3 regions of the Streptomyces sp. 2A115 genome follow, and region 1 is predicted to be linked to each of the others. Evidence: riboswitches for the same ligand, from Rfam matches in the RefSeq annotation. Region 1 holds a riboswitch; each other region holds the start of a gene.

Region 1 (7,268 bases):
ACCCCGGCGAGCCCCTTCTCCTGGACCGCCCCGTTGACCGCGTACAGGCGTCCGGTGAAGCCGGCCTCACGGAGGTTCTCGAGGACGCTGCGCCCCACTCCCCCTTGTGTGCGACCCACCCCGATGACGGCGACCGAGCCGGGCGCCAGGAGCCGCGCCACGGACCGCCCCTCCGCCCGCTGTTCGCGTGCGCGCTGCACGGCGAGCGAGCGGTCGGTGGGCTCCAGGTCGAACTCCAGGCGTACGACGCCGTCTTCGAAGCTGCGCTTCTGCTGGTACCCGGCGTCCGTGAACACCTTGATCATCTTGGTGTTGGCGGGCAGTACCTCGGCGGCGAAGCGGCGGATGCCGCGCTCGCGGGCCACGGCCCCGACGTGTTCGAGGAGAGCGGAGGCGACACCGCGCCCCTGGTGGGCGTCCTGCACGAGGAAGGCGACCTCGGCCTCGTCGGCGGGCGCGGAGGCGGGCAGCCCATCGGCGTTGATGCGGTCGTAGCGTACGGTGGCGATGAACTCGCCGCCGACCGTGGCCGCGAGTCCCACCCGGTCCACAAAGTCGTGGTGGGTGAAGCGGTGGACGTCCTTGGCGGACAGGCGCGGGTACGGCGCGAAGAAGCGGTAGTACTTCGACTCGTCGGACACCTGCTCGTAGAAGCTGACCAGGCGGTCGGCGTCATCGGCCGTGATGGGCCGGATGCGCGCGGTGCCGCCGTCGCGCAGCACTACGTCGGCCTCCCAGTGAGCGGGGTACTCATGCCGGTCCGGCTCGGTCTGCATGGGCCCCAGAGTACGACTCAGGTCCGACAACGACGGGCTCGCGTGCGACAACGGCGCGAGGCAGTCTTGGGTCCGAAGCCCGTCCCCGGCGGGGATTTGCGCCCCGCTCAGGCCACCGCTTCACGCTATGGAACAATGGTCTAGACAACCGTGAGACACCTGAAGGGCAGCATCACATGGCTGAGCGCCGCGTCAACGTCGGCTGGGCCGAGGGCCTCCACGCCCGTCCCGCCTCCATCTTCGTCCGGGCGGCCACCGCCTCCGGCGTCCCCGTGACGATCGCCAAGGCCGACGGCACCCCCGTCAACGCGGCTTCCATGCTCGCGGTCCTCGGCCTGGGCGCCCAGGGCGGCGAGGAGATCGTGCTGTCCTCCGCCGCCGAGGGCGCGGACGTGGCGCTCGACCGCCTGGCGAAGCTGGTCGCCGACGGCCTCGATGAGCTTCCCGAGACGGTCTGAGCGCGCCTCTGCGCCTGAGCCGGCGCCGCTCTCGCGGAGGTGGTTGCGCACCTTCGGGGTTACTCAATTGATGGTGGCCGTGGCCTTCGTTTCAAGATGCCGCTCCACCCGCACACACTGAAGGGCTCGCCTCTAATACGAGGCGGGCCCTTTGCTTTTTCGGATTATAGGCAGCAGAAATAATCCCCCGCGAATTACTTCTCTTTGTATACGGCGGCACTGTTAATAACGCAGGCTCGCCGTGTTTACGGGATGTTGCGAAGTCCTCACGCGTTCCGCGCGCTCCCCGCCACCGGGAAAGCGCAGCCGGTGCGCGCCCGACGCCCGCTCCGCGTGCAGCGTCGTGATCGCCCGGGCCCGCTCGCTGTCGCCGCGCGCGACGGCGTCCACGATGGCGCCGTGCTCGCCCCAGGACTCGGTGGGATGGGCCGGCGACTCGACCGCGTACATCCACGCGATCTTGTGCCGCAGCTGGGCCAGCGTCGAGGTCAGCGCAGGACTGCCGGAGGCCTGTGCGAGCGTCTCGTGGAACCAGCCCCCCAGCGAGCGCAGATCCTCGCTGTTGCCTTTCCTGGCCCGCTCCTGCCCCAGCCTGACCAGGCCTCGCAGCACCTTGAGGTGCGCCTCGGTGCGGCGCTGAGCGGCCCGCGCTGCGCCCAGCGGCTCCAGCAGCATGCGCATCTCCAGCAGGTCGGCGGCCTCCTGCTCGGTGGGCTCCGCGACGCACGCGCCCGCGTGCCGGCGGGTCACGACGAAGCCCTCCGCCTCCAGGGTGCGCAGGGCCTCGCGCACCGGAACCCGGGAGACGCCATAACGGCGCGCGAGCAGTTCTTCGGTGAGCCGGCTGCCGCGCTCGTAGACACCCGCGACGATGTCGTCACGGATCGCCGTGCATACCGAGTGCGCGGGAATACGCATGACCGGACCTCCGCCTTAACCCCCGCGAAACGCGGTCGATTGACGCTTGTTCAGTGACTCTATTGCAGAGAGCCGGAAATTCCGATGTCAGGCCGGAATCCATGGCTATTTTTTGGACACACCGCGCCACTGAACAGGTAGTCGTCCGGTCAGGAAGCAGTCACGAAGAGGGCAGCAAGCGTCAGGACGCACGAAAGCCCCGGCTCGGTGAGCCAGGGCCTTCGGGAGAGATGCCGCGAGCCGGACGTCAGGTCTTCAGACGTTCACGCCGTGCGAGCGGAGGTAGGCGGTGGGGTCGATGTCCGAGCCGTACTCCGCGGATGTGCGCGCCTCGAAGTGGAGGTGCGCCCCGGTGACGTTGCCGGTCGCCCCGGAGAGGCCTATCCGCTGCCCCGGGGTGACCGTCTGGCCGACGGAGACGCCGATGGACGACAGGTGGCCGTACTGGGTGTACGTGCCGTCGTTCATCTTGATGACGACCTCGTTGCCGTACGCGCCACCCCAGCCTGCCTCGACGACGGTTCCGGAGCCCACGGCGCGCACGGCGGTGCCGCTTCCGGCGTGGAAGTCGATGCCGGTGTGGCTGCCGGAGGACCAGACGGCGCCGCCGGTCTTGTAGCCGGTGGAGACGTACGAGTCGGCGACGGGGGCGACGTACGTGCCGAGGAGGCGTTTGCGCTCGGCCTCGCGGGCGGCACGGGCCTCGGCCTCGCGCTCCTTCTTGGCCCTCTCCTCGGCCTTCTTCTCGGCCTCCTCGGCGCGCTTCTTCGCCTCCGCCTCGGCCTTCTCGCGGGCGGCGGCCACGTCGGCGGCGTGCTGCTGGGCGGCGGCCTGGGCGTCGATCTGGTCGGCGACCGTGTCACCGATGGTGACGGCCTGGGTGAGGCCCGTCTGCTCGACCGACCTCTCGGCCGCGAGCGCCGGGGCGGCCAGTGTGCCGACGACTCCGGTGGTGGCGAGTGCGGCGACGCCCACGGTCCTGCGGGTCGTGCGCTTCATGCGGCTGGGACGACGGTGCTTCCCGGTGGCGCGGGTGAACGCCATGAAGTGGCTGGTCCTTTCCTTCCTTCTCGCCTACCGGGTTAGCTGACGGGTTCGGAGTTAGGAAGGTCTCCTACGGGCTCACTCCACTGCGTGGAGGTCGCCCGATTCACCCCAGGGACTTGGTGTGGGTCCCCGGCTCCCCTGGCTCGCGCCGTACGGGGACTCGGCGATGACTGTCCGGTGCCGCGGGTGCGGCGCACTGCCTGACGAACAGCCGGACCGACGCTAAGCGCGGGAACTTTCAATCAACAAACGGATCAAGGCTTTTGTAGCGCATGCCACAGGGCAGACAGGCAACCTCCCTATCAATACGGACAACCCACGAACCAGGGATGAAGTCCGGGCAAAAGAAGGCCCGGACGACTCTTCAGTCGCCCGGGCCCCAGGAGTTGCCTGTGTCCACTCCCCTACTGCGCCTCTACTCCGCCGGTACGACGCTCACTTCACCGATTCCGAGGGCCCTGACCGGCTCCTCGATCTGCGCGGCGTCGCCGACGAGGACGGTCACCAGACGGTCCACCGGGAAGGCGCTCACGGCGGCCGCCGTGGCCTCCACGGTGCCGGTGGCGGCGAGTTGCTGGTACAGCGTCGCCTGGTAGTCGTCCGGCAGGTACTGCTCGACCTGGTCGGCGAGCGTGCTCGCCACCGCGGCCGCGGTCTCGAACTTGAGGGGTGCGACGCCCACCAGGTTCTGCACGGCGATGTCGCGCTCGGAGTCCGTCAGCCCCTCGGCCGCGAGGGTGCGCAGCACCTTCCACAGGTCGTCGAGCGCCGGGCCGGTGTTCGGGGTGTCCACGGAGCCGCTGATGGCGAGCATCGCGGCGCCCGTAGCCCCGCCGGAGGGAGACGGGGGCGCGGAGCGCAGCACCTGGCCGAACGCCCGCACACCGTAGGTGTAACCCTTTTCCTCGCGCAGGACGCGGTCCAGGCGGGAGGTGAGGGTGCCGCCGAGGCAGTACGTGCCGAGCACCTGGGCGGGCCACACGCGGTCGTGGCGGTCGGCGCCGACGCGGCCGATGAGCAGCTGCGTCTGGACGGCTCCGGGGCGGTCGACGATGACCACGCGTCCGGTGTCGTCGGCGGTCACCGGCGGCACGGGGCGGGCCTGTGCCTGCGAGCCGGTCCAGGAGCCGAGCGTGTCACCGAACAGCCCGTCGAGGTCGACGTCGGTGAGGTCACCGACGACGACCGCGGTGGCCGTGGCGGGGCGTACGTGCCTCTCGTAGAAGGCGCGTACGGCTGCCGAGTCGATCGCGGCGACCGTCTCCTCGGTGCCCTGGCGCGGGCGCGACATGCGCGAAGTGGCCGGGAAGAGCTCCTTGGAGAGCTCCTTGGCGGCGCGTCGGGACGGGTTGGCGGTCTCGTGCGGGATCTCGTCGAGCCGGTTGCGCACCAGCCGCTCGACCTCGCTGTCCTCGAAGGCGGGGGCCCTGAGGGCGTCGGCGAGCAGACCGAGCGCCTTGGGGAGCCGGGAGACGGGCACCTCGAGGCTGAGCCGTACGCCGGGATGGTCGGCGTGGGCGTCGAGGGTGGCGCCGCAGCGCTCCAGCTCGGCGGCGAACTCCTCGGCGGAGTGCTTGTCGGTGCCTTCGGAGAAGGCACGCGCCATGATCGTGGCGATGCCGTCCAGGCCCTGCGGTTCGGCCTCCAACGGGGCGGCCAGGAGGATTTCGACGGCGACGACCTGCTGGCCGGGCCGGTGGCAGCGCAGCACCGTCAGGCCGTTGTCGAGCGTGCCGCGCTCGGGTGCCGGGAAGGCCCAGGGCCTGGCCTCGCCGGCCTGCGGCTGGGGGTGGAAGTCCATCGTGGCGAGCTCGGTCACTTGGCCGCCTCCTCGTCGGTGTCTTCAGCGGCGTCGGTGTCTTCGGCAGCGTCGGCGTTTTCCGCGGCGACCGGCTCGTAGACCAGCACCGCGCGGTTGTCGGGGCGCAGGCGGGCCTTCGCGACCTCCTGCACCTCCTCGGCCGTGACGTCGAGCACGCGCTGGACGGCGCTCAGGGCGAGCTGCGGGTCGCCGAACAGCACGGCGTACCGGCACAGTTCGTCGGCGCGGCCCGCGACCGTGCTGAGCCGGTCCAGCCACTCACGCTCCAACTGGGCCTGGGCCCGCTCCATTTCCTCGGCCGTGGGGCCCTCCTCGGCGAACCGGGCGAGCTCCTCGTCGACGGCGGCCTCGATGACCGGCACCTTGACGTCGCCGGACGTCTTCACGTCGAGCCACCCCAGGGAGGGCGCTCCGGCGAGGCGCAGCAGGCCGAACCCGGCGGCCACCGCGGTGCGGTCACGGCGTACGAGCCGGTTGTAGAGGCGGGACGACTCGCCGCCGCCGAGGACGGTCAGGGCCAGGTCGGCCGCGTCGCACGCGCGCGTGCCGTCCTCCGGCAGCCGGTAGGCGGCCATCAGCGCGCGGGCCGGGACCTCCTCCTCGACGACCTCGCGCAGCTGCTCGCCGATGATCTCCGGCAGCGCGCCGTCACGCGGGGCGGGCTTGCCGTCGTGGCCCTGAATCGAGCCGAAGTACTTCTCGACCCAGGCGAGCGTCTGCTCCGGGTCGATGTCTCCGACGATCGACAGAACGGCGTTGTTGGGCGCGTAGTAGGTGCGGAAAAAGGCGCGCGCGTCTTCAAGAGTGGCCGCGTCCAGGTCCGCCATCGACCCGATCGGGGTGTGGTGGTAAGGATGGCCCTCCGGGTAGGCGAGCCCGGTCAGCTTCTCGAAAGCGGTGCCATAGGGAACGTTGTCGTACCGCTGCCGGCGCTCGTTCTTGACGACGTCCCGCTGGTTCTCCATCGACTCGTCGTCGAGCGCGGCGAGCAGCGAGCCCATGCGATCGGCTTCCAGCCAGAGGGCGAGCTCCAGCTGGTGCGTGGGCATGGTCTCGAAGTAGTTGGTCCGCTCGAAACTGGTCGTGCCGTTGAGCGAACCGCCCGCGCCCTGCACCAGTTCGAAGTGACCGTTGCCCTTCACCTGGCCCGAGCCCTGGAACATCAGGTGCTCGAAGAGGTGGGCAAGGCCGGTGCGGCCCTTGACCTCGTGCCGCGAGCCGACGTCGTACCAGAGGCACACCGCCGCGACCGGGGTCAGGTGGTCCTCGGAGAGCACCACGCGCAGGCCGTTCGCCAGGCGGTGCTCGGTCGCTGTCAGGCCGCCGGAGCCGGCCTCAGCTGTGGCCGTGTGACCCATGGGCATGTACGTCCCTTCGATCGCGGAAAACTGCTGAATTCCTGCTAGTCATGCCACTGTATGCAAGCGCGCCGACAGCTGGCGAAGTTCCCGCGTCGCGTACGCCGAGAGCGAGCACGCGGGCACCCTCGGGAGCCCGTACGGATGGGCCGTGGTCCACGTTGTCAGTGGGCCGGTCCACAATGGAGCCCGTCAGAACCCGTTCATGCCCCGGCAGAGACTGTGAAGGAGCCGCAGCAGCGATGGCCCGCCGCAGCACGAAGACCCCGCCGCCCGACGACTTTGAGGAGCGAATCCTCGACATCGACGTCGTCGACGAGATGCAGGGCTCCTTCCTCGAGTACGCGTACTCGGTCATCTACTCCCGAGCCCTGCCGGACGCCCGCGACGGCCTCAAGCCCGTGCACCGCCGCATCGTCTACCAGATGAACGAGATGGGCCTGCGCCCCGACCGCGGCTATGTGAAGTGCGCCCGCGTCGTCGGCGAGGTCATGGGTAAGCTCCACCCGCACGGCGACGCGTCGATCTACGACGCCCTGGTGCGCCTTGCCCAGCCCTTCTCCATGCGCCTGCCGCTGGTCGACGGCCACGGCAACTTCGGCTCGCTCGGCAACGACGACCCGCCGGCCGCCATGCGGTACACCGAGGCCCGGATGGCCGACGCGACCTCCCTGATGACGGAGTCGATCGACGAGAACACGGTCGACTTCACGCCGAACTACGACGGCCAGGAGCAGGAGCCGTCGGTCCTCCCGGCCGCTTACCCGAACCTGCTGGTCAACGGCTCGTCGGGCATCGCGGTCGGTATGGCGACGAACATGGCGCCGCACAACCTCGGCGAGGTGATCGCCGCCGCCCGGCACCTGATCCGTTACCCGGGCGCCGATCT
Region 2 (7,268 bases), on a different contig from region 1:
GCGCTCGCGCTCTTGCCGTCGTTGCTGCCGCCGCTGTCGGCGGCCGCCGGGATGACGGCGGCCGCGACTCCGGCTGCGGCTGCCACCGCGACACCGGTCATGACCAGGCTCTTACGACGCTGCGTGAACGTACCGATCATCCCCATGATTCCGTTTTCTCCCCGTAATTCCGCCGACACCCCCTGCGTCGGCTTCCGCGCAGAGATACGGAACGAATCCGAGGCTGAGCTCAATCCAGCAGTGTGACCTGCATCACAATATGAGGTCGCCCGGGGTCTGGGTACTACAGGGTCCCGGGGACTACAGGGCTCCCGGGAGATCTTGGGGACACAGGGATCCGGAACACGGAGATGCGCGGGTCGTCAGCCCGCCCGGTGCACCACCGCGTCGCACAGCTCCACCAGCGCCGCCTTCGCGTCGCACTCCGGGAGCGGTACCAGCGTGGCGCGGGCGTCCTCCACGTACCGCACGGTGTCGCGGCGGGCCTGCTCCAGCGCTGGATGGGCGCGCAGCCTGGCCAGCGCCTCCGCATGCCGGGCGTCGTCCGTGAGGTCCGAGTCGAGCAGCTCGGACAGCGCGATGTCCTCGGCGAGACCGAGCCGCTCCACGCGCTCGCGCAGCCGCAGCACGGGCATCGTGGGAATGCCCTCGCGCAGGTCGGTGCCCGGCGTCTTGCCCGACTCATGCGAGTCGCTCGCGATGTCCAGCACGTCGTCCGCGAGCTGGAAGGCGACGCCGAGCCGCTCGCCGTACTGCGTGAGCACGTCGACGACCGTCTCGTCAGCGCCCGACATCATCGCGCCGAATCGACCCGCCACAGCGATCAGCGAGCCGGTCTTGCCGCCGAGCACGTCCATGTAGTGGTCGATCGGGTCGCGGCCGTCGCGCGGCCCGGCCGTCTCGAGAATCTGGCCCGTGACCAGTCGCTCGAAGGCCTCCGCCTGGATGCGTACGGCCTCGGGCCCGAGGTCGGCCAGGATGTGCGAGGCACGCGCGAAGAGGAAGTCGCCCGTGAGGACCGCGACCGAGTTGCCCCACCGCGTGTTGGCGCTGGGCACTCCGCGGCGTACGTCCGCCTCGTCCATCACGTCGTCGTGGTACAGCGTGGCCAGGTGGGTCAGCTCGACGACCACGGCCGAAGGCACGACGCCCGGCGCGTACGGGTCGCCGAACTGCGCGGCGAGCATCACGAGCAGCGGCCGGAACCGCTTCCCGCCCGCACGTACGAGGTGCTGCGCGGCCTCCGTGATGAACGGGACCTCGCTCTTGGTGGCCTCGAGCAGGCCCTCCTCGACAGCCGCCAATCCGGCCTGGACATCGGCTTCGAGAGCCTGGTCCCGCACGCTCAGCCCGAACGGCCCGACGACGGTCACGAGGGTCTCCTGTCTGCTGACGCTCTCAACGGCGGTCTCTGGATGCTCTGGGTGCGCTGTGTGCTGGAAGTGTTTGTCGATGTGTCGCTGCTGGCACTCAAGTCAGCGTATCCGGTCGCCTTTCGATCACGGTGAGCGCCCACCGGTCCCAGCCGGGCAGTATCGGATCACGGAAGGTATGTTCTTGATCTTCTGATACCACCCGAAAGACGTAGACATTTCATGAAGTGATGTTTTTACCTCTTGAAGTGATCGAAACCGATCCAATCCGGATGCCGAGGGCCGGCCGCCGAGTGCGCCGCCTCGCGGACGGCGGCGACAACGCCGACACTCGGCTCGCGCTCGTGTCGCACTCGCCGACCCCCGGCGCACGGATCCACTTCCGCGCGACCGGCCACGCCTCGGGGCCGGGCAGTATCCGGTGGGCAGGCCACTCGCGCAGGGTGACCGTCCAGCCGCCCCGCGACCACGAGGCATCGACCAACGGACTCTGGACCACGGGGCGTCGCCCGCGGCACCAACCCGGTTGGCGAGAGCGGGGGTTCACCCCCGCATCCCGATCCCATGGGCCACACGTACGGGAACTCGGCCGCCTTGACTCCCGGAACGTTATGCCCGAGTTGCCCCCATTGCCGCTTTGTTGGCACTTGTTCACGTGAAATGAGTCACGTGCGGACGGAGCGGGCGATACGCCGCACTCGACCACTTCCCCTTTGCATAAAGCAAGTTGAATATTGTGTTCCGGAGTAATCGGGCGATTTCCCCCTCCCCAATACGAGGTCAGACACATCGCATCGCCGATTCAGGCCTTGTTCCCTCCATGTGCTCTCGCATACGTTCTCGTCGATCCGGACGGACCGCCGAATCCTGCCGCCGCCCGGAACCCACCCATCACCCACGCCACGGCAGGAGCGGGGGACCCAGGTAAGTCGCCGATCCGGATGCCGGAACGGCTCGGGGTGAAGTCGCACTCAGCGTGCGGCCGGGCATCTCCCGCCCGAACCCGACAGCTCACCTCGCAGGCGCCGGAGAGGAAATCACCATGGCCGCACGAGGTAAACACCGCCGCCCGAAAGCCCGCTCCCTCACCCGCGGCGTCGTCGCCGCCGGAACGGGCGGAGCCGCGCTCGCGCTTCCGATCGTGGGGGCGACCGGCGCGCACGCCGCCGCACAGCCGGCGCAGACCGCACAGGTCGCGCAAGCCGCAGTCCCGCAGGTCGAGCTCGTTACGTACAAGGTGGCCGCGGGCGACACCCTGTCCAAGATCGCGCGAAAGCACGCCACGAGCGGGAGCTGGAAGACGCTGTACCAGGCCAACCGCGCGGTCATCGGCGACAACCCGTCGATGATTCACCCGGGCCTCACTCTGACGGTCGGCACGAAAAAATCCCAAAAGTCAGCAAATAAGACGAAGCCGACCACGGCCACCACGCAGACCACCAAGTCCGCGGCGTCCACTGTCACCCCCGCCTCCGCGAAGACGTACACGAACGACCTCGACGGCTGGATCAAGGAGTCACTGGACGTCATGGCCCAGAACGGCATCCCGGGCAGCTACGACGGCATCTACCGCAACGTCATGCGCGAGTCGTCCGGAAACCCGCTGGCCATCAACAACTGGGACTCCAACGCCGCGGCCGGGACGCCGTCCAAGGGCCTCCTGCAGGTCATCGCTCCGACCTTCAGCACCTACCACGTGCCCGGTACAGCACTGGACGCCTTCGACCCGGTCGCGAACATCACGGCAGCCTGCAACTACGCCGCCGCGAGGTACGGCTCGATCGACAACGTCAACGGGCCTTACTGAGCAGGCCCGTAAGCAGCCTGTGGGAGAGGCTGCTTACGGTGCTGCGGACGGGGCCGCGGGCGGGAGAACAGCTTCTCCAGCACTACCGCGACCCCGTCCTCCTCGTTCGACAGCGTCTCCTCTTGGGCCACCGCCTTGAGTTCGGGGTGGGCGTTGGCCATCGCGACGCCGTGGGCCGCCCACCTGAACATCGGAATGTCATTGGGCATGTCCCCGAAGGCGATCGTGGCGAAGCGGGTGAGACCAAGGTGTTCGGCGGCCAGGGCGAGCCCCGTCGCCTTGGTCACGCCGCATGGCTGGAGTTCGACGGTGCCGGGGCCGGACATTGTGACGGTGGCGAGGGAACCGACCGCTCCGCGCGCCGCGGACGCCAACTCGTCGTCGGACAGCAGCGGGTGGCGCAGCAGCACCTTGCTGATGGCGTCCGCCCAGAGGTCGTCGCGCCGGATGACGCGTACCGCCGGGAGCGTCGGGTGCGGCATCTCGTAACCCGGCTCGATCAGAGTCAGGCCGTCGACCCCGTCCTGGTCCACGGCCGCGTACACCTCCCCGACCTCCGCCTCGATCTTCCCGAGCGCCGTCTCGGCCAACTCCCGGTCCAGGGTGACCGACCACACCATCCGGTCGGTCCCGGCGTCGTACAACTGCGCCCCCTGCGCGCACACCGCCAGTCCCTGGCCACCCAGTTCGTCCAGCAACGGCCGTACGCGCGGCGCCGGGCGCCCCGTCACCACGAGGTGCCGGGCGCCCGCCTCGACCGCCATCGCCAACGCGGCTCGTGACCGATCGGAAAGGGTGTCGTCGCCGCGCAGCAGCGTTCCGTCCAGGTCAGTGGCGATAAGTGCATATTCAGTCGGTGCGGCCATGATCAGAGAATACGGACCGAACGGCGCATCGACCCGACGGGAACCGGACGACGTCCGGTATCTCGTCAACTGCCCTGGCCACCGCACGAACCCAGCCCACACCGCCCCCATCTCAGCCGCACACCCCTGAGTTGAAACCCCGCCTGTCCACACCTGCCAGACCGACGGTCCGACGGTCCGCCAGTTGGTCGATCGGTCGTGCGGTCGTGCGGTCGTGCGGTCGTGCGGTCGGCCGATCGACCGATCGACCGATCGACCGATCGGCCGCACGACTCCGAGAAGGCGGCCGCCCGGCTGGGTATGCCCTGCTCCACGCTGAGTTCGCGCGGGCCCTGCTTCCTGGCGAAGCGGCGCGGAAGCCCAGCATCCTCCCTCGGGAACAGCAATCTTCCCGCGAGTTCCACCTGACGCTCGGCGATCAGCACCACGACCTTTTCGTCGGTCGGGATCAGCACGGCGGCGGAGAGGCCGATCCGGCACCGATGCGCAACAGCCCCTCGACGGGCCGCTCCAGTCTCTCCGTCCTGCCGTCGGCCAGACGAACGCGCACCGCAAGATGCCTTGAGACCGCGGCGAGCGTGTGTCGGTCCCGTAACGTGTGCCTCACCCACCCGGAAAGCGAGGCAGCACCCCATGCCCCCCTTCGATGTCCCCGAGGGCGATCTCTTCGGCCCGCACAATCTTCCGTACGGCGTGTTCTCCCTGGGCGATTCCGACCGGCGGAGCGTCGGCGTCCGGCTGGGGGGCCACGTTCTGGACGCGGGTGCCGCAGCCGTGGAACTCGGCTCCCCGTACGCCGCCCTCCTCGCCCGCCCCTCACTGAACCCGTTGCTCGCGGCAGGCCGTAGGACGTGGTCGGACGTGCGGCGCGCGCTCACCGCCTGGGTGACGGTGCCGGCCCACCGCGAAACCGTCGCGCCCCTGCTGCACCCGCTTTCCGAAGTGACGCTCCACCTCCCCTTCGACGTCGCGGACTACGTCGACTTCTACGCCTCCGAGAACCACGCCCGTAATGTCGGCCAGATCTTCCGTCCCGACGCCGCCGATTCCCTCACCCCCAACTGGAAACATCTGCCCATCGGTTACCACGGCCGGTCGGGCACCGTCGTGGTCTCCGGGACCGAGGTCGTACGCCCCTCAGGCCAGCGCAAGGCCCCGACGGACCCGGCGCCGATCTTCGGCCCGTCCGTCCGGCTGGACATCGAGGCGGAGGTCGGTTTCGTGGTCGGTGCGCCCTCCGCGATGGGCATGCCCGTACCGCTGAGCGACTTCCGCGACCATGTCTTCGGCCTCTGCCTCCTCAACGACTGGTCCGCGCGCGACCTCCAGGCGTGGGAGTACGTCCCCCTCGGCCCCTTCCTCGGCAAGTCCTTCGCCACATCGGTGTCGGCGTGGATCACACCCCTTGACGCCCTGGACGACGCCCGGATCGCTCCGCCGTCGCGCACCCACCCCCTCCTCCCCTACCTGGACGACTCCTCGGAGGACCCCGGCGGCTACGACCTGCGCATCTCTGTCGCCGTCAACGGCCACGTCGTCTCCGAGCCCCCCTTCTCCACCATGTACTGGACGGCCGCCCAGCAGCTGGCCCACATGACGGTGAACGGGGCGTCACTGCGCACGGGCGATCTTTACGGCTCGGGAACGGTGAGCGGTGCCTCGGAACGCGAACGCGGCTCCCTCCTCGAACTGACCTGGAACGGCCGGGACGTCCTCGAACTCCCCGACGGCAAGCGGACCTTCCTGGAGGACGGCGATGTCGTGACGTTGACGGCCTGGGCACCGGGGCCCGACGGGACGAGGGTGGGTCTGGGCGAGGTGACGGGGCGAATCGCCGCGGGATCCTGACCTCTCAGGCCCCCGCCCACGTGGCCCGCGGGGCGCGGCCCACAGCTCGCGCCAAGCGTGTGGCCGCTGGTCGAACTCCAGGTCGTCCATGCTCAATCCGAACCGCCGCCCCCCTCTTGCGTCAGCCGCGGCCGCCTATATCCAGTCGTCCGGCTCCGGCTCCGCATCCATCTCGGACCAGTCCAGTGCTGACTCGTTGTCATTCCGGGGAGCCGGGACCGACCCGTCGTCGCTGTGGACCTCCGCCACTCCCCCGGAAGGCCGCTCCAGGGCCGCAAGCACCCCGATCACGCCCTCTCCGTAGGTCACGAGTTTCTTCTCGCCGACTCCGCTGATGCCGCCCAGCTCCGCCACCGACGTGGGCCACGCCGTGGCGATCTCCCGCAGTGTGGCGTCGTGGAAGATGACGTACGCCGGGACGCCCTGCTCCTTGGCCTGTCCCGCACGCCAGGCGCGCAGGGCCTCGAAGGCGGGCAGGAGCTCCGGGGGAAGCTCGGCCGCGGCGGCCTTGGCCTTGCGCTCGCCCCGGCCGGAACCGGAGGAGGAACGAGAGGCCACCGGCTTCGGCGGCTCCTTGCGCAGCGGCACCTCCCGCTCTCGCCGCAGCACCGTCCCGCTCTCCTCGGTCAGCACCAGCGTCCCGTACTCGCCCTCGACCGCGAGGAGCCCCTGAGCCAGCAACTGCCGTACGACACCGCGCCATTCGCCCTCGGTCAGCTCCTCGCCGATACCGAACACGGACAGCTGGTCGTGGTCGAACTGTATGACCTTGGCGCTCCTGCGTCCGAGCAGGATGTCGACGATCTGGACCGCCCCGAACTTCTGCCCGCGCTCACGCTGCAGCCGCACCACCGTGGACAGCACCTTCTGTGCCGCTACCGTGCCGTCCCATGTCTCGGGCGGGACAAGACACGTGTCACAGTTCCCACAAGCCGCGGTTTCGGCGTCCTGGCCGAAGTAGGCCAGCAGCTGACCGCGTCGGCACCGAACGGTCTCGCAGAGCGCGAGCATCGCCTCGAGATGCGCCGCCGCCCGGCGCCGGAACGCCTCGTCGCCCTCGCTCGACTGGATCATCTTGCGCTGCTGTATGACGTCGTTCAGGCCGTAGGCCATCCATGCCGTGGACGGCAGTCCGTCACGGCCCGCTCGGCCCGTCTCCTGGTAGTAGCCTTCGACGGACTTCGGCAGATCGAGGTGGGCGACGAACCGTACGTCCGGCTTGTCGATGCCCATCCCGAAGGCGATGGTCGCGCACACGACCAGGCCGTCCTCGCGCAGGAACCGTGACTGGTGGGCGGCGCGCGTGCCCGCGTCCAGGCCCGCGTGGTACGGCACCGCCGCGATGCCGTTGCGGGAGAGGAACTCGGCTGTCTT
Region 3 (7,268 bases), on a different contig from region 1:
CCGGAGGCGGCGCTGCGGGCGGCGGCGCGGGCCTACCGGGACGCGATACGGGCGGGCGAGAGCTGAGCGCTCCGCGGGTGGGGCGGTTGTGAGTCTGCGGGCCGTCCGTGACTGGTCGCGCCCGCGATGGGGTCCCCGCTCGAGCGGAGCCAAGAGCGGGGGAGAAGCCGCATGGTGTTACAACCCCGCCCCCTTGCCGGGCGCGGGCTGACGGGCTGTGCCCGTGCGGCTGGGCAAGACTGGCCGAGCCCCGCGCAGGGGAACCCGCCGCTGAACTGTTCACCTGTTAGGCGGCCGTGAACTCCACGGGTAGGTTCCGCAGCCCGCGCATGATCAGGCCGCCCCGCCAGCGTAGTTCCGCGGGGTCAGCGGCAAGTCGAAGGTCGGGCAGACGGCGCAGCAAGGTGGCCAGCGCGGTGCGGCCTTCGAGACGGGCGAGTGGGGCACCGAGGCAGTAGTGGATGCCATGCCCGTAGCCGAGGTGCTGGTTGTCCCGGCGGGAGAGGTCGAGCGTGTCCGGCTCGTCGAAACGGGCGGGATCACGGTCGGCTGCGGCGAGGACCACGAGTACGGGATCGCCGGAAGCGATTCGTTGTCCGCCGATTTCGAGGCGCTCGGTTGCGTAGCGCCAGGTAGCCAGTTCGACAGGGCCGTCGTAACGGAGAAGCTCTTCGATGCAGGTGTCGAGCAGTTCCTGTTCGCCGCGCTCGATCGACTTCTGTAGTTGCGCCCGCTGCTTTGGGTTCCGGAGCAGCGCGTACGTGCCGTTGCCGATGAGGTTGATCGTCGTTTCAAAACCGGCAAAAAGGAGCACAAAACACATGGCCGCGGCTTCGTTCTCGGTGAGGTGCTCGCCGTGGTCGGAGGCGCGGATCAGACCGGAGATGAGGTCTTCGCCGGAGCTGGGGTGGTCTGGGAGCGCCTCCCGCTTGCGGTGGATCAGCTCGGCGAGATAGCTACGCATCTTCTTCACGGACCGCGCGACGCCGCCCCTCGGCCCTCCTCCGTGCCGGATCATCATCCCTGCCCAGTCCCGGAAGTCGTCTTGGTCCTCGCGGGGGACACCGAGCAGGTCGCAGATGGCGTAGATGGGGAGAGGGAACGCGAACTCGTGAATGAGGTCGGCGCTTCCGGTGTGTGCGAACTGGTCGATGAGATGGTCGGTCAGCTCTTGGACACGGGGCGCGAATTCGGCGACTCGGCGGGGGGTGAACGCTTTGGAGACGAGCCGACGGAGGCGTGTGTGGTCCGGCGGGTCGATGTTGAGCAGATGGGTCATGAGATTGGCGCTGCGCTCGCCGGGGATGCCCGTTTTGCTCTTGCCGTGGGCGTCTTTGGAATGGTGCACGGGATTCTTGGAGAGCCGCGGGTCGGCGAGAGCCTGTTTGGCGTCCGCGTACCGAGTCACGAGCCACGCCTCGACGCCGCTGGGAAGTGTGGTGCGGTGTACGGGCGAATGCTCCCGGAGCCACGCGTAGGCGGGGTACGGGTCAGTGGCGAACTCCCAGGTGAAGAGTTCGGGTCCGATATGTGGGGCGTTCACGGGGTGACGGTACCGGGGGCCGCGTTGCGTATGACATCCAGTGACGCCCCTCACGGCCTCCTTGACCTGCAACTCGCGGTGGATTCAGCCGATTTGCGCTGGCATGGCAGTCTCATTATGCGTGGGCCGCGTACGTTGCCGGTCCGTTTCGCGTAGGGCGTGTGATTCGCCTTACCGCAGGTCAGAGCTGACGGGCCCTCAACTCTGTGACTTTCACGTGATCTCCCCTGTATCGACTTGTGACAAGAGTTCGAGTGCCTATACGTTCCCCCTCAATGCGGCTGGTCCCACCAGCCGCAGAAGTAACAAACGCAGTCCCTTGCTGTGTGTAGTCCCTTGCTGTCACGCGAAAGGCAACCGCATGCTCTCCGGGAACGGTCGTCACCGTCGCCCCCGTCAGGCTCCGGCTCTCCTCGTCGCGGCGGGTGTGGCCGGATCGGCCATCGCGATCCCCCTGCTCGGCGCGACCGGCGCGAGCGCCGCCAGCGGTACGACCTGGGACGCGGTCGCGGACTGCGAGAGTGGCGGCTCGTGGAGCGCCGACTCCGGCAACGGGTCCTATGGCGGACTCCAGATGACACAGGAGATGTGGGAGGGGTACGGCGGCCTCGACTACGCGTCGAGCGCCGACCAGGCCAGCCGCTCGCAGCAGATAGCCGTCGCCGAGAAGGTCCTCGCGGACCAGGGCATCGAGCCCTGGGGGGCGTGCGGTCTCGTCGCGGGCCTGTCGCAGCACTCCGAGTCGGCGGATGTCGACACGGGCCTCGCGCAGGACTCCGCCTCGCCGTCGCCCGACTCGGGCTCGACGACGGGCGACAGCAGCACCAGCACCACCAACGGCGACAATGACACGAAATCAGGTGAGTCGGACGAGTCGGTCAAGTCCGACTCGTCCGTCTATGCTGACGACACCACGGACGACTCCGGTGACGACACCGACGCTGACGCGGACGCCGACTCGCAGTCTTCCGCCAGCCCCTCCACGGGCGACGTGGTCTCGCCGGATTCGACGGATTCGACTGGCACGACGAAGAGTGACGAATCGGACAACTCTGCCCAGAATGGCGACGCTTCGACGGGCGCCGACACCGACGTCGACGCGGATGACGTCACCGACTCCGGCTCCGGCCGTCACCGTGGCGGCAGTGCCGCCGAGGACGCCACCGGTTCGCGTACGGACGACTCCGCCGGCCGGCATGCCTCGCGCGGTGACAGTGCCCCGCGTGACGCCACCGACGGCTCGTACACGGTCCGCGCCGGAGACAGTCTCTCGGGGATCGTCGACTCCCTTGGCCTGGAAGGCGGATGGCGTGAGCTGTACGCCGCGAACAAGGGCATTGTCGGCACCGACCCGGACCTGATCCTCCCCGGTCAGAGCCTTGAACTCGGTAACGGGCAGGTCGCGGCCAATCAGTGAGCAAGCCGCCGAAACGGGCGAAAGGTAGCGGTAGTTCGCGCTGAATGTCCGGTTTGGTGAAAGTGAGAGATGGATCTCAAGGACCGTGATCGTCTTTGAAATTCGGCGGATCGCATGTCTACGGTCGTGACCGCTCGCCACTGGTGAGCCCCGACGGTCGCACGCCGAATCCTGCCAACGGCCGTACGGGAACAGTCGTCGCGTAAAGCGCCGTAGGCAGGAGCGGGGGACCCAAGGTAAGTGCCGGGCCCGGTCGTTGAGAGACGACCAGAGGACCGGCTTGGGGTGAAGCCGCGCGCCGAAAGGTGCGCGGCCGGGCAACTCACCAAGCCCGAACCCGACAGCTCACCTCGCAGGCGTCGGTGAGGGGATCACTTCATGCTGCTTTCCGGCAAGGGCAAGCACCGTCGCCCGAACAAGGCCACCCGTATCGCCACGCTCGCCGGTGTCACCGGTGCCGCCATCGCCGCCCCGCTGCTGGCGACCGGTTCGGCCTCCGCCGCCACCGCCTCCGAGTGGGACGCCGTCGCCCAGTGCGAGTCGGGCGGCAACTGGGCCATCAACACCGGGAACGGCTACTACGGCGGCCTGCAGTTCTCGGCCTCCACCTGGGCCGCGTACGGCGGCACGCAGTACGCCTCCACGGCCAACCAGGCCTCCAAGTCCCAGCAGATAGCCGTTGCCGAGAAGGTCCTCGCGGGCCAGGGCAAGGGTGCCTGGCCGAGCTGTGGCGTGGGCCTGTCCAACGCCTCGTACAACGGCGGTACGGCCTCCTCGGGCTCCGGCTCCTCGAACTCCGGTCAGAGCTCCGCGCAGTCGCAGCAGCAGAGCGCGCCGTCCTCGGAGCAGCGTTCCTCGCGCTCCCAGGAGCGTCCGGCCGCGAAGAAGACCGTCGAGACCCCGACCGGCAAGAAGGTCAAGAAGGGCGACGGCGAGTACAAGGTCGTCAAGGGTGACACCCTCAGCGAGATCGCCGCGCAGGAGAACGTCAAGGGCGGCTGGCAGAAGCTGTTCAAGCTGAACGACGACATCGTCGACGACGCCGACTTCATCTTCCCGGGCCAGCAGCTGCACCTCAGCTGACGCGGCAGTGCTGGGCCGGCGCGGCAGTACTTCGACTGACGCGGCGGGTACTTCGGCCGGCGCACTCCCGCGTGCCGCCCAGCTGTACTTCGCTCAACACGACCTACTTCGGCTGACGGCGGGCTCGCGAGGCCGTTGAGAATTCGCGAGCTCACAACCTGCTCACAGCTGAACCATGGCCCATCCCCATCCGTGGTCTTCATAGTGAAGGCCACGTGAGGGTCACCCCCCGTCCCCCACGGGCTCCCCGCTCCGGTGCGTGTTCCCCCGTACGCACCGGGGCGGGGCTTTTTGCTGCACGGTGGCGGGGTGTTGTCGTCGCGGTGTCGTTGTATGGGGCCGGTGCTTTTTGTTCCCCGTAGGAACAATGTTTACCCTCAGTTCGGTCCATCGGGTGGCCGACAGGCTGGCCGATCCCTCCGGGGCGGCTAGGCTCATGTCGCGGAGTCATCACCGCGCTGTATTCAACCGGGCCTGCGGCCCGGCGTATCCCGCGTCACATCCCAGAAGGAGATGCTCGTGCCGTCCATCGACGTCGTCGTAGCCCGGGAAATCCTGGACTCCCGAGGCAACCCCACGGTCGAGGTCGAGGTCGGCCTCGACGACGGCAGCACGGGTCGTGCCGCCGTTCCGTCCGGCGCCTCCACCGGTGCCTTCGAGGCTGTTGAGCTCCGTGACGGAGACTCCAACCGTTACCTCGGCAAGGGTGTCGAGAAGGCCGTCCTCGCCGTCATCGAGCAGATCGGCCCGGAGCTCGTCGGCTATGACGCCACCGAGCAGCGGCTGATCGACCAGGCGATGATCGACCTGGACGCCACGGACAACAAGGGCTCGCTCGGCGCCAACGCCATCCTCGGCGTCTCCCTCGCCGTCGCGCACGCCGCCTCCGAGGCCAGCGACCTGCCGCTCTTCCGCTACCTGGGCGGCCCGAACGCGCACCTGCTGCCGGTCCCGATGATGAACATCCTCAACGGTGGGTCGCACGCCGACTCCAACGTCGACATCCAGGAGTTCATGATCGCCCCGATCGGCGCGGAGTCCTTCTCCGAGGCGCTGCGCTGGGGCGCCGAGGTCTACCACACCCTCAAGAAGGTGCTGAAGACCAAGGGCCTGTCCACCGGTCTCGGCGACGAGGGCGGCTTCGCCCCGAACCTCGAGTCGAACCGTGCCGCGCTCGACCTCATCCTCGAGGCCATCAAGCAGGCCGGTTACGTTCCGGGCGAGCAGATCGCCCTGGCGCTCGATGTCGCCGCGTCCGAGTTCTACAAGGACGGCAAGTACGAGTTCGAGGGCAAGTCCCGCTCGGCCGCCGAGATGACCGAGTACTACGAGGAGCTCGTCGCCTCGTACCCGCTCGTCTCCATCGAGGACCCGCTGTTCGAGGACGACTGGGACGGCTGGAACGTCATCACCGAGAAGCTGGGCGACAAGGTCCAGATCGTCGGCGACGACCTCTTCGTCACCAACCCGGAGCGCCTGGCCCGCGGCATCGAGGAGGGTTCCGCGAACGCCCTGCTCGTCAAGGTCAACCAGATCGGCTCGCTGACCGAGACCCTGGACGCCGTCGAGATGGCCCAGCGCAACGGCTTCAAGTGCATGATGTCCCACCGCTCCGGCGAGACCGAGGACGTCACCATCGCCGACCTCGCCGTCGCGGTGAACTGCGGCCAGATCAAGACCGGCGCCCCGGCCCGCTCGGACCGCGTGGCCAAGTACAACCAGCTGCTGCGCATCGAGGAGATCCTCGACGACGCGGCGGTGTACGCCGGCCGCAGCGCCTTCCCGCGGTTTCGCTCTGCGAATCAGTAGGCACAGCAAGGGCTGAGCCGCCCGGCAAGGGGCACAGCCCCGTCGTACGTACGTCCCCGTACCCGGTCCCGTACCGTGTGCGGGGACGTACGCACGTGACGGGCTTGTAGAGAGACGCCGGGGTGCCGGCTCGTAGACGGGTTTGTAGAGGCCGGCTCGTAGCCGGGTTTGTATCGGGGAGGCGGGACAGATGGCCGTGAAGGACCGCGATCGGTTCTCCACCGCGACCAGGCTGCGGCTGCTCGGCGAGCAGACCGCCGAGCGTGTCTACCGCTCCCAGACCAAGCGCCAGGCCCGCCGCTCGCGGCTGACCGGCCGGGCGGCACTCCTCGCCCTGGTCATCTGCTCGCTCGTCGTGGCCCTGGCCTATCCCATAAGGCAGTACGTCTCCCAGCGCGCCGAGATCGCCGACCTCCAGCGGCAGCGGGAGCAGGCCCGCGAGCGGGTCGAACGGCTGCGCGATCTCAAGGCGCGGTGGCAGGACGACGCGTACGCCGAGCAGCGCATCCGGGAGCGGCTGCACTATGTGATGCCGGGCGAGACCGGCTACATCGTGATCGACCCCGGCGCGGCGAAGAAGACGCGTACGGACCGGACGGCCGCCCACCGCGCCTGGTACGCCAACGTCTGGGACGGCGTCGACAAGGCCGACGCCTCCGATCAGTGAACCGATGCGAACCAACGCGAACCGACTTGAACTGACGAGAGAGACTTACGCACAGGCATGGAAACGCCCCCGCCGCCCACCCCGCGCACCGAGCCCACCGACGCGGATGTCGAGGCCTTCAAGCAGCAGCTCGGGCGGCCACCGCGCGGGTTGCGCGCGATCGCGCATCGCTGTCCGTGCGGGCAGCCGGACGTGGTCGAGACGGCTCCCCGTCTTCCGGACGGGACTCCGTTCCCGACGACGTACTACCTGACGTGTCCCCGGGCCGCCTCGGCGATCGGCACGCTCGAGGCGAACGGCGTGATGAAGGAGATGACGGACCGCCTCGCGACAGACCCCGAACTGGCCGCGTCCTACCGCGCCGCCCATGAGGACTACATCGCCCGCCGCGACGCCATCGAGGTTCTGGAGAACTTCCCCAGCGCGGGCGGCATGCCTGACCGGGTGAAGTGTCTCCACGTTCTGGTGGCCCACTCTCTGGCCACGGGGCCGGGTGTGAACCCCCTGGGCGACGAGGCGATCGCGATGCTGCCGGAGTGGTGGCGCAAGGGGACGTGTGTGGTGCCGGTTCAGGAGAACGACAAGTGACTCACGCTCGCGTCGCCGCCATCGACTGCGGTACGAACTCCATCCGCCTCCTCGTCGCCGACGCCGACCCGGACACCGGTGAACTCGTCGAACTGGACCGGCGGATGACCATCGTCCGGCTCGGCCAGGACGTCGACCGCACGGGCCGACTCGCGCCGGAG

What was found. Region 1 has a riboswitch for cyclic di-AMP ahead of ACTWQR_RS39840 (M23 family metallopeptidase). Riboswitches for the same ligand answer to the same signal wherever they lie in the genome.
Region 2: another riboswitch for cyclic di-AMP. It lies ahead of ACTWQR_RS11330 (transglycosylase SLT domain-containing protein); the one in region 1 lies ahead of ACTWQR_RS39840 (M23 family metallopeptidase).
Region 3: another riboswitch for cyclic di-AMP. It lies ahead of ACTWQR_RS51995 (transglycosylase family protein); the one in region 1 lies ahead of ACTWQR_RS39840 (M23 family metallopeptidase).

What each region holds. Positions count from the first base shown of each region.
Region 1 covers NZ_JBQQCG010000066.1:7,389-14,656, reverse strand. The annotation lists gene ACTWQR_RS39855 (bifunctional acetate--CoA ligase family protein/GNAT family N-acetyltransferase) at 1-776, opposite strand, end outside; gene ACTWQR_RS39850 (HPr family phosphocarrier protein) at 953-1,234, shown strand; gene ACTWQR_RS39845 (GntR family transcriptional regulator) at 1,457-2,152, opposite strand; gene ACTWQR_RS39840 (M23 family metallopeptidase) at 2,408-3,196, opposite strand; cyclic di-AMP (ydaO/yuaA leader) riboswitch at 3,210-3,375, opposite strand; gene ACTWQR_RS39835 (M16 family metallopeptidase) at 3,615-5,018, opposite strand; gene ACTWQR_RS39830 (M16 family metallopeptidase) at 5,015-6,385, opposite strand; gene ACTWQR_RS39825 (DNA gyrase/topoisomerase IV subunit A) at 6,622-7,268, shown strand, end outside.
Region 2 covers NZ_JBQQCG010000009.1:174,883-182,150, reverse strand. The annotation lists gene ACTWQR_RS11340 (CHRD domain-containing protein) at 1-146, opposite strand, end outside; gene ACTWQR_RS11335 (polyprenyl synthetase family protein) at 363-1,373, opposite strand; cyclic di-AMP (ydaO/yuaA leader) riboswitch at 2,256-2,413, shown strand; gene ACTWQR_RS11330 (transglycosylase SLT domain-containing protein) at 2,416-3,180, shown strand; gene ACTWQR_RS11325 (HAD family hydrolase) at 3,174-4,046, opposite strand; gene fahA (fumarylacetoacetase) at 4,680-5,894, shown strand; gene recQ (DNA helicase RecQ) at 6,030-7,268, opposite strand, start outside.
Region 3 covers NZ_JBQQCG010000126.1:3,374-10,641, reverse strand. The annotation lists gene ACTWQR_RS52010 (nucleoside triphosphate pyrophosphohydrolase) at 1-66, shown strand, start outside; gene ACTWQR_RS52005 (cytochrome P450 family protein) at 287-1,543, opposite strand; gene ACTWQR_RS52000 (transglycosylase family protein) at 1,905-2,960, shown strand; cyclic di-AMP (ydaO/yuaA leader) riboswitch at 3,159-3,334, shown strand; gene ACTWQR_RS51995 (transglycosylase family protein) at 3,339-4,043, shown strand; gene eno (phosphopyruvate hydratase) at 4,557-5,852, shown strand; gene ACTWQR_RS51985 (FtsB family cell division protein) at 6,043-6,519, shown strand; gene ACTWQR_RS51980 (DUF501 domain-containing protein) at 6,577-7,107, shown strand; gene ACTWQR_RS51975 (Ppx/GppA phosphatase family protein) at 7,104-7,268, shown strand, end outside.